Regions from separate parts of the Rhizobium sp. P1_B8 genome, predicted to be linked through region 3. Evidence: predicted binding sites of a transcription regulator. Region 3 holds the regulator's gene; each other region holds the start of a gene.
What was found. The regulator LexA, encoded in region 3, represses DNA repair genes until DNA is damaged. The targets are predictions, from matches to a motif close to TGTTCNNNNTGTGTTCNG.

Region 1: a site for LexA is predicted at 1,409-1,426, ahead of AC1D2N_RS29810 (PA0069 family radical SAM protein). Genes of this name have one in related genera too.
Region 2: a site for LexA is predicted at 1,562-1,579, ahead of AC1D2N_RS02700 (ribonuclease T2 family protein). Genes of this name have one in related genera too.

What each region holds. Positions count from the first base shown of each region.
Region 1 is NZ_JBFTZZ010000033.1:90,617-93,891, forward strand. It holds gene AC1D2N_RS29810 (PA0069 family radical SAM protein) at 183-1,340, opposite strand; gene AC1D2N_RS29815 (glycosyltransferase family 2 protein) at 1,480-1,998, shown strand; gene AC1D2N_RS29820 (hypothetical protein) at 2,180-2,494, shown strand; gene moaB (molybdenum cofactor biosynthesis protein B) at 2,529-3,080, opposite strand; gene AC1D2N_RS29830 (4-(cytidine 5'-diphospho)-2-C-methyl-D-erythritol kinase) at 3,080-3,275, opposite strand, start outside.
Region 2 is NZ_JBFTZZ010000001.1:566,588-569,862, reverse strand. It holds gene ettA (energy-dependent translational throttle protein EttA) at 1-709, opposite strand, end outside; gene AC1D2N_RS02700 (ribonuclease T2 family protein) at 808-1,548, opposite strand; gene AC1D2N_RS02695 (alpha/beta fold hydrolase) at 1,706-2,635, shown strand; gene AC1D2N_RS02690 (DMT family transporter) at 2,668-3,275, shown strand, end outside.
Region 3 is NZ_JBFTZZ010000017.1:240,290-243,564, reverse strand. It holds gene kdsA (3-deoxy-8-phosphooctulonate synthase) at 1-36, opposite strand, end outside; gene AC1D2N_RS21535 (VOC family protein) at 33-929, opposite strand; gene lexA (transcriptional repressor LexA) at 1,128-1,847, shown strand; gene AC1D2N_RS21525 (ComEC/Rec2 family competence protein) at 1,828-3,275, opposite strand, start outside.

The DNA.
Region 1 (3,275 bases), on a different contig from region 3:
TCCGCGGGAATTGCGCTCGGGCTCGAAAACAGGCGGTTTTCTCGAGAGCCGATGCGCAAGCTCGAAGCAATTCCAGGAAAAGTGCCGCGCGGTTTTCCGTCCGGAATTGCGTAAAAGGTTAGAGGCAATTCCAGGAAAAGTGCCGCGCGGTTTTCCGTCCGGAATTGCGTAAAAATAAAAGGTTAGAGCAGCGACAACTGCACGCCGCTGCCATCGGGCGGCACGAACAGATCGTCGCGCAGCGGCACGCTGCGGCGTGTCAGGCCGAAACGTCGGGCGGCCATTTCAAAACGCCGGGCGATTTGCCAGGCATAGGGGCCGGCGCCCTTCATGCGCTTGCCGAATTCGGCGTCATAATCCTTGCCGCCGCGCATCGAGCGCACCAGCGACATCACATGCCGGTAACGATCAGGGTAATGCTGCAGCAACCAGTCGCGAAACAGTGGGCTGACCTCGAGCGGCAGCCTGAGGATGACATAGCTCGCCTCGGCGGCGCCGGCAGCCTTGGCCGATTCGAGGATGCGCTCCAGCTCATGATCGTTCAGCGCCGGGATAAGCGGAGCGGCCATGACAGCCGTCTGCACGCCTGCTTCGGCAAGGGTGCGGATCGTCTCCAGCCGCCGCGGCGGCGTGGCGGCACGAGGCTCCATCGTCCGGGCAAGCTTGCGATCCAGCGTGGTCACCGAGATGCCGACACGCACCAGGTTCTTAGCTGCCATCTCCTGCAGAATATCGAGATCACGCAGGATCATCGCCGACTTGGTGACGATCGATACCGGATGGTTCGCCTTGTTCAACACCTCGAGAATGCCGCGCATGATGCGCCATTCCTTCTCGATCGGCTGATAGGGATCGGTATTGGTGCCGATGGCGATCACTCGCACCTTGTAGCCGGGCTTGGCGAGTTCCCGCTCCAGGAGTTTTGCCGCATCGGGCTTGGCAAAGAGCTTCGTCTCGAAATCGAGCCCTGCAGAAAGCCCCATATAGGCGTGTGTTGGCCGGGCGAAACAATAGATGCAGCCGTGCTCGCAGCCGCGATAGGGATTGATCGAGCGGTCGAAGGGAATGTCCGGCGATTCGTTGCGGGTGATTGCCGTGCGCGGCTTCTCGACCTGCACTTCTGTCTTGAAGGGCGGCAGCTCTTCCCACGTCTGCCAGCCATCGTCGACGGTCTCCCGCTGCAGCGCCTCGAACCGACCTGTCGGGTTCAGCCCCGCCCCACGTCCACGCCGCCGATCGACCTCGACTCTCAGACCGGAGGAAACGATCATCGCATCGGCAATATCTGCCGTATTGGCAGGCGCGAATGCGGCCTGCCCTGCCAGGGACTGCTCTCTCATCGGATTCTCCCGTGGCGGAAAGCCATCGCCTCCGCCCGTTCTGCTGATTAAATTCCTATCTGCAAAACGAGAACAATGCAAGAACAAAATGAGGAAAACGGTGCTGGCAAAAATTTGTGCGGCGCATTATAAATGGTCAATGTTGACGGTTGTTCTCGAATGTCAGGATCAGGAATCTGAGCTGGCGCAGACCTTATCGGTATTGGTGGCAGGCGCGGTGGAGGGGCTGGTGAGCGATGTGGTCGTGCTCGATCACGGCTCGCGCGACGGCACCTCGCGGGTGGCCGACGCCGCCGGCTGCCGCTTCCATTCGCAGTGGGATATCAAGGACATCGTCCGCTCCGCCCGCGGCGAATGGCTGCTCTTCGTCGAGCCGGGCGCGAGACCCCAGGCGGGCTGGATCGATGAGATCGCCGAATATGTCGCGCTGAACAAGCTGCCGGCGCGCTTCACCGCCTCGCGTGGTTACAGGCGGCCGTTCTTCCAGCGTGTCGGCCGTGCCGTGCCGCCGCTGGAACTAGGCTTTCTCCTGCCGAAGAAGCAGGCGCTCGCCATCGCCAAAAGCGGGATGCGGCTTACCGAATTCGTCAAGGGCCAGAAGCCGCGCAAGCTCGCGAGCGAACTGATTCCCTCCTGGGTCGCCCGCGCTGCACGATAGGTGCCGCAAACCTCTCCATGAGCAAAAGATGGCGCCCAATAGGATTTCGCGCTATAATTCAACATGGCGCCGTCGAAGCGCCGCGCTTCGCAACGGAATGGCCATGGAATGCCGGTGAACGGCAGAACAGGTCAGCGAAAATCTCCTCTTCTGCCGGGTTTCCGGCGAAAGGAGGTGCGTCATGGTACGCAGTATGATCTACGGCCTCATAGCCGTCATATTGCCGACATTGGTGATCGCGCATCCGCATTCGGCAGCATCGCAGATGATGCGCAGTTGCGCAGGCCGACCCGAAATCGTCAATTTCCTCGACAAAAACTTCGCCGAAAAGCTCACGGCAGTCGGACTGATCAACGAGAACGCCATTCTTGAGGTCTATGCCGCCGAAAGCGGCACCTGGACCCTCATCGTCACGGATGTTCACGGCATAAGCTGCGTTCTGCTGTCGGGTGATAGCTGGGACACCATGCCCGTCTTGCCGGGCCTGGCCACATAGTGAATGCCCCTGGTTCGCCAGGGGCAACCATGCCCTACTTCGTCGCGCCGCGTTTCAGGTGTTCGTCCAGACGCGGCATGATCTCGACGAAATTGCACGGCGCGCTGCGGTAGTCGAGCTGTCCTTTCAGAATGCCGTCCCAGGCATCCCGGCAGGCACCGGGTGAGCCCGGCAGCACGAAGATGAAGGTGGAGTTGGCAACGCCTGCCGTGGCGCGCGACTGGATCGTCGCCGTGCCGATCTTCTCGTAGGAGATCCGGTGGAAAATGGCGGAAAAACCGTCCATCCGCTTTTCGAACAAAGGCTCCAGCGCCTCTGGCGTCACGTCGCGGCCGGTAAAGCCGGTGCCGCCTGTGGTGATGACCACGTCTATGTCTTCTCTGTCAGTCCAGGCCTTCACCCGCGCGGCAATCTCCGCGCGATCATCAGGCACGATTCCCCGGTCGACCAACCTATGGCCCGCCTCTGTGATCCGCGCCGCCAGCGTGTCGCCTGACTTGTCTGTCTCCGGCGTGCGGGTATCCGAGATCGTCAGAACCGCAATGCCGACCGCGATGAAGGGCCGCTTTTCGTCCAGACCTGCCATCATGCGCCTCCCGAAACCGTTTGCGTCGCCTGGAAATACCAGTCGGGCCGCTCGTCGTGAAGAGCTGCCGCCGCATCTTCGGCAGCAGCCATGGTCGCAAAGATGCCGAAACAGGTGGCGCCGGAACCGGACATGCGGGTCAAAAGCGCGCCGTTAGCCTGCAGCATCGCCGAGATCGCCGCAATCTCCGGCACG
Region 2 (3,275 bases), on a different contig from region 3:
TGCCTTCGTAAGGAATGCCACGACCGCGGTCGAGTTCGAGGATCCATCCGGTGACATTGTCCAGGAAGTAGCGATCGTGGGTAATCATCATCACGGCGCCCGGATAGTCGCGTAGATGCTTTTCGAGCCAGGCGATGGTTTCGGCGTCCAGGTGGTTGGTCGGTTCGTCGAGCAGCAGCAGATCCGGCTGCGAAAGCAGCAGACGGCAGAGCGCGACACGGCGACGCTCACCACCGGAAAGGCTGGTGACTTCGGCGTCGCGCGGCGGGCAACGCAGCGCTTCCATCGCCATTTCGACCTGGCTTTCCAGATCCCAGAGGTTCTGGCTGTCGATGACGTCCTGAAGCTTGGCGCCCTCTTCCGCCGTCTCATCGGAATAGTTCATCATCAATTCGTTGTAACGATCAAGGACAGCCGTCTTCGCGGCAACGCCTTCCATGACGTTCTCGAACACCGTCTTGTTGGGATCGAGATGCGGCTCCTGCTCCAGATAGCCAACCGTCGCACCTTCGGCGAGCCAGGCTTCGCCGGTATACTCCTTGTCCTGGCCCGCGATGATGCGCAGTACGGTGGATTTACCCGCGCCGTTCGGACCGAGGATACCGATCTTGGCATCCGGGTAGAACGAAAGGTGGATATTCTCCAGGATCTTCTTGTTGCCATAGGCCTTGTTGAGGCCGGACATATGATAAATGAACTGACGTGCCATGCTGCGCTGCTCCGGGCGGGAAACTTTGATTGTGCCGCTATGTAGGCGAAACAGCGCCTCCGGGCAACGCCGAAACCCGGTTTACTCAGGATTTCCGGTCAAAAGCCCGCAGCGTCGACGACGCCCTCGTCGCAGCCGAACGACGTTTTTCCAGCACCCTGGATCAGATCGGCAAGCCCGGCACTTTTCGCCGATGCCGCTCCGGCAGCTTCCGAAAGCCCGATCGTCAGCTCGCTGATCATCCTGACATTGCCGGCCCGCCGGCAGCTCATCTTGACACGATCGCCGGCACCCGGCCCGAAGCTCTTGTCGAAAGCCGCCTTGATGGCTTCGGCCTTGACCGGCTTGCCGATATTGGCAGCGAAGAGATCACGCACAGCCGACGCGTTGAGTGCGCCCACGAGATGCACACCGACGCCGAAATAGTCGTCGGCACTCATCTTCGTGCAGGTGCCGTGCTTCACCCATTCATGCCGTTCCAGGCCGGATTGCGTGCCGGGCATCGCCTTGGCAAGCGCCGTCTTCGTCTCCGCTGCAAGCGTGACCTCCGGCAGCTTGTTCCAGTCGCCGTCCTTGTCGGCGGTCTTCTGATCGGCGCTCACACCACAATAATCCTGCCGCATCGGCCAGAGCCCGTGCAACGAGAAGTTCGTCGCGTCAGGGCGCTCGCCGGTCTGGCTCGCGCATTCGGCCTTCTTCTGGTTTGTCTGGCAAAAAGCCGGCTGCCAGCTCGCCGCCAGAATGAAGCGGGTGCGCCCGCCGGCCTCCTGCGCCACGGCGGCGCCGGCAATAACCATCGACACAGCGAACGACAAGGTACGCAATTGCATGCTGCTCATTTCAACCCCCAAAAAGAACAATACAGGAACAAATAAGCATCAAATTCAAAAGGCAGCAACCCTGAATCGCAACAAGGCTGCAATTTGTTATCGGATAACCAAACGCCGATGTTGCAATTACCCGGCGATCTGGTCTGTTGCCGCCGGGAGGACCCACATGTTTTCTGAAACGCAAAGGCTCGTCGTGCCTGGGGCGTCGCTGGCCTATCACCATGCTAAGGCCGAAGCTGCGGCACGCGGCATCCTGTTGATATCGCATGGCCTGGCCGAACATTCGAAACGATACCGCTCCTTTGCCGAGGCGATGGCGGTGCGCGGCTATCATGTCTATGCCCACGATCATCGCGGCCACGGCGAGACGACGGCAGCCGATGCGCCGATCGGCCGCTTTGCCCGGCGTGGTGGGGTCGAAAGGGTGATTGGCGACGTCATCGCCATGCGCGGCCATGCGGCCTCCTGCCATCCCGGCCTGCCGGTGATCCTCTTCGGCCATTCGATGGGCGGCCTCATCGCCCTCAATGCAGCCGTCACGGCTCCGGCCGACTTCGATGCTGTCGCCGTCTGGAATTCGAATTTCGCCGTTGGCCTTGCCGGCCGCGCCGCCCAGGCGATCCTGCTTGCCGAGCGCATGCTGAAGGGCTCTGACGTGCCGAGCGGCCTGCTGCCGAAGCTCACCTTCGGCACCTGGGGCAAATCCATTGCCGGCCGCCGCACCGAGTTCGATTGGCTGTCGCGTCGTCCTGATGAAGTTGACAAGTATGTCGCCGATCCACTCTGCGGCTTCGACGCCTCAGTCTCTCTCTGGCTCGATCTCTTCGAGTTGACCTTCCGCGCGCCGCAGAAAATCCATCTAGACCGGCTGCCGCGGGATATGCCGATCCATCTGGTCGGCGGTGGAGTGGACCCGGCGACGGAGCATGGAAAAGCGGTGCTCTGGCTGTCAAACCATTTGAAAGACCAAGGCTTCTCCCGTATCAGCAGTGAGATATATCAGGACATGCGGCACGAAACACTGAATGAGATCGGCGCGGATGCGGCGATCGCAGCCTTTGGCGAGTGGTGCGACAGGGCCGTCGCAAGATCCTGAGCGACCAATATCCTGAGTACAGGGATTTCATCATGAGCAGCTCCTCCGCCCGCCCCGTTTCGTCCGCCTCCGACGTGACGATGGGGCTTGTGCTGATGGTACTCTCGGTGATGGTCTCGCCGCTCATCGATATTTTTGCCAAGCTTGCGATCACGACCGTGCCATCCGGGGAGATCACCGCCGGCCGTTTCATCGTCCAGGCGCTCTGCATGCTGCCACTTGTGATATGGCGGCGCAGCTTCGCCGATTTTTCCTGGCGACAGAGCCTCTTCCATGCCATCCGCGGCGCGATCATCACCGTTTCGATGATCTCCTTCGTCACGACGCTGAAATATATGGCGGTCGCCGACGCGATCGCGATCTTCTTCGTCGAGCCGATCATGGTGACGATCCTCGGTGGCATCTTCCTGAAGGAGACGATTGGCTGGCGGCGGTATACCGCCTGCGGCGTCGGCTTCTTCGGGGCGATGCTGATCATCCAGCCGAGTTTCGAAGAGGTCGGCTACATCGCGCTTCTGCCTGTCGTCAGCGCGCTCTGCATCGCCATCTTCGTGCTGATGACCCGCGCCCTCTCGCGCAGGGAAGACCCCTGGTCGATGCAGTTCCAGATGAGCATCTGGGGCCTGCTCTTCTGTGTCCT
Region 3 (3,275 bases):
GCCGATCTTGACTTCGGAATTCGTCTCAGTGCTCATCGTGTCTCCTCGAAGGCGAAGAGCGTGCCCTGCCCGGGCGCGGGCTTCACCAGAATGCGATTGTTCTTGCGCGTGTATGTCACCCCGTTAGCAGCCAAATGCGCTTCTGTCACGGCAAGATCGGCGACAATGAAGAGGATTGCCCGGCCACGCAGGCCGCGATCGGCGGATGAGCCGGCGATCTCGAAATAGGCTTCTAGCCCTTCCGGCGTCATCAGGCTGATTTTCGCGTTCGAAGCAGCAACATTGACGCCAAAACCGGTTTTCTCGACTGCCGCCTGCGCCGCGGCAAGGCCGACGAAGGCCCCGAAAGCGGCGGCATCAGGCGCGCAGAGCGCGATCTCGGCAATGCCGGTGACGCCATTGGCATGCGTCTCCAGCGCGCCGCGGTCGGCCGGCAGCGGATTGACGCGTTCGACGCTGAAAAGGAAGAGATCGGGCGCGCGCAGGTCGCCGGCAAAAGCCAGCTTGAAGCCGGCGATGCTCTCAGAACCGTCCGGCATCGTCATCGGCCGGGTGAACTGCAGCATCTCGCCGGCGCTCGATCCGTTGCCGACGAAGTTCTGATGATCGATGCCGGCATCCTTACTACCGAAAGCAAGCCCCGAAAGCCCCTCCTCGCCGCAGCGGAAGCGGAAGGCCCGGTTGCGGGCGGTGAAAACATTGCCTTGCCGCGCTGAGGCCTCGCTCTCCTCGACACTCGCAATCCCGAGCGGCTCCAGATAGGTCTTGTCGGCAAAAAAGACGCAGGCGTTTTCCGTTCCGAAGGGATGGCGTGCATCGGCGGCAACGGTGAAGCCGAGCTTGCCAAGCCTCTCGCGCGCCAGATCAATGTTGACGACGGGCAGCACCACATGATCCAGCGGGTGCGGCTTGGCGGAACGCTCGTTCATGATATCCCTCCTGGAAACGGCAAGAGATGTGCGATGGCGCGCCCCTCAATGCAAGACATGTGTCCCAATCCGGCGAATGAAAATAAAAATCTCAACGAGTTGGCGCCAAGTTTTACGGAAATTTAGCTACTTGCGGAACACATATGGAACATATAGTGTCTGTTCTGGATTTGTTTCAATCACGAGGTCACAACGTCGATGCTCACGCGCAAACAACAGGAGCTTCTCCTTTTCATTCATGAGCGCATGAAGGAATCCGGCGTTCCGCCATCTTTCGACGAAATGAAGGATGCCCTGGACCTCGCTTCCAAGTCCGGGATTCACCGGCTGATTACGGCGCTCGAGGAACGTGGCTTCATTCGCCGCCTACCGAACCGCGCCCGTGCGCTCGAGGTCATCAAGCTTCCGGAGGCCTACAGCCCCAGCATTCAGCCCCGGCGGGGCTTTTCGCCCAGCGTCATCGAGGGCAGCCTTGGCAAGCCGCAGCCGGTCGCCACTCCTGCTCCCACAAAACCCGTCGCCGACAACGGCAACTCGGTCTCCGTGCCGGTCATGGGCCGTATCGCCGCCGGTGTTCCGATCTCGGCGATCCAGAACAACACCCACGACATCGTCGTTCCGGCCGACATGCTCGGTTCCGGTGAACATTATGCGCTGGAGGTCAAGGGCGATTCGATGATCGACGCCGGCATCTTCGACGGCGACACCGTGATCATTCGCAACGGCAGCACCGCAAGTCCTGGCGACATCGTCGTTGCTCTCGTCGACGACGAAGAAGCGACACTCAAACGCTTCCGCCGCAAGGGCGCCTCGATCGCACTGGAAGCGGCCAACCCGGCTTACGAGACCCGGATTTTCGGGCCGGACCGCGTCAAGGTTCAGGGCAAGCTCGTCGGCCTCATTCGCCGCTATCACTGACATCAGGCAGTCTGGATTCGGCAAAACTGTTGCTGCGCCAGTCATAGGCGCGATGCCGCATCCATGGCCGCGACAATGCATCGAATGCGGTTGCGACCTCCAGGCCGGCGTCGGCGAAGCGCAACTCGACGGAACCGGTCTTGCGCAACGTTTCGCCGGTGAAGAGCGTCGCCCCTGAGCGGCAGCTGTTGAAGCGCAGGCGGACCGACGTCACGACGATATCGGCCGCGTCGCATGCCGGACCGAGATAGGCGGCATTGTCGATGACAGCAACCACGTGACCATTGCCAAGCCTTGATGTGCACCAGGCCTTCTTGACGCAGGAAAAGCGGTTTGCTTCACCGGCCGCTGCAGCCGCCCGCATCGCCGACCTTGCTTCGTTCTGCTGATCGCGGGAAAGCCTGACGCGGCGGTCTTCTCCCTCCGGCGGAATAACAGGACCATCCAGCATCTTCGGCGGGTGATGCGTCGGCAGGACCAGCGCTCTCTGCCACTGGTCGAAGATGAAATCCGGCGGTCTTTCACGGTTGGAAGCCATGGCCCCCGCCTCGACGATTGCGACGAGACCACCATCCTCCGAAATCGCCAGATCCGGCGGCCGGGGAACCGGCAGAAGCAAGAGGACTAGCGTCGAGATCGCGATGATCGACGTGCCGATATGGCGCAGCCGGGTGCGGAGCAGCGTCAGCAGCAGAAAGCCTGCGACGGCTATCGCGAAATACCAAGCGGGCAAGCGGCCGATGCCGATGTCGCCACCCCAGCCGGACACCGTCTTTGCGATCGAGATCACCAGATCGAGGCCGAATCCGACGACCTTCCAAGGCAAAACATCCAGACCGAAAGGCATGAGCAGCATCGCCAGCAACCCGGCCGGCATGATGATGAAGGAGATGATCGGCATCGTCGCGAGGTTTGCCGGCAGGCCATAGGCAGTCAGGCGATGAAAATGCTCGATCGAAAACAGCGCGGTAGAAAAGCCGCCGATCAGCGAGGTCAGGAAGACGCCGCCGAAGAAACCCGCAACCGTAACGACGGGCCGAAAAACCGGCAGCTTCAGGAAAGCGTTTTCGCGGACGCGCCGGTCCTTCCACAGCTGGTAGCCAGATACCAACGCCAATGTCGCAGCAAAGGACATCTGGAAGCTCGGACCCAAGACCTCAGACGGTGAAATGGCGAGAATGACGAGCGCCGAGAGAGCGACATTGCGCAGGCTGATCGACGGCCGGTCGAAGAAGACGGCAATCAACATGATCGCCATCATGATGAAGGCGCGTTCGGCCGAGACGGCAAAGCCGGAGATCAGGAAATAGGCCGTGACGGCGATGAGCGCGCCGGCAGCGGCGATCTTCTTGGTCGGATAGGCTTGGGCGACACCGGGAAAGAGGCTGAGCAGCATGCGGAAACCGACGAAGAAGATGCCGGCTGACA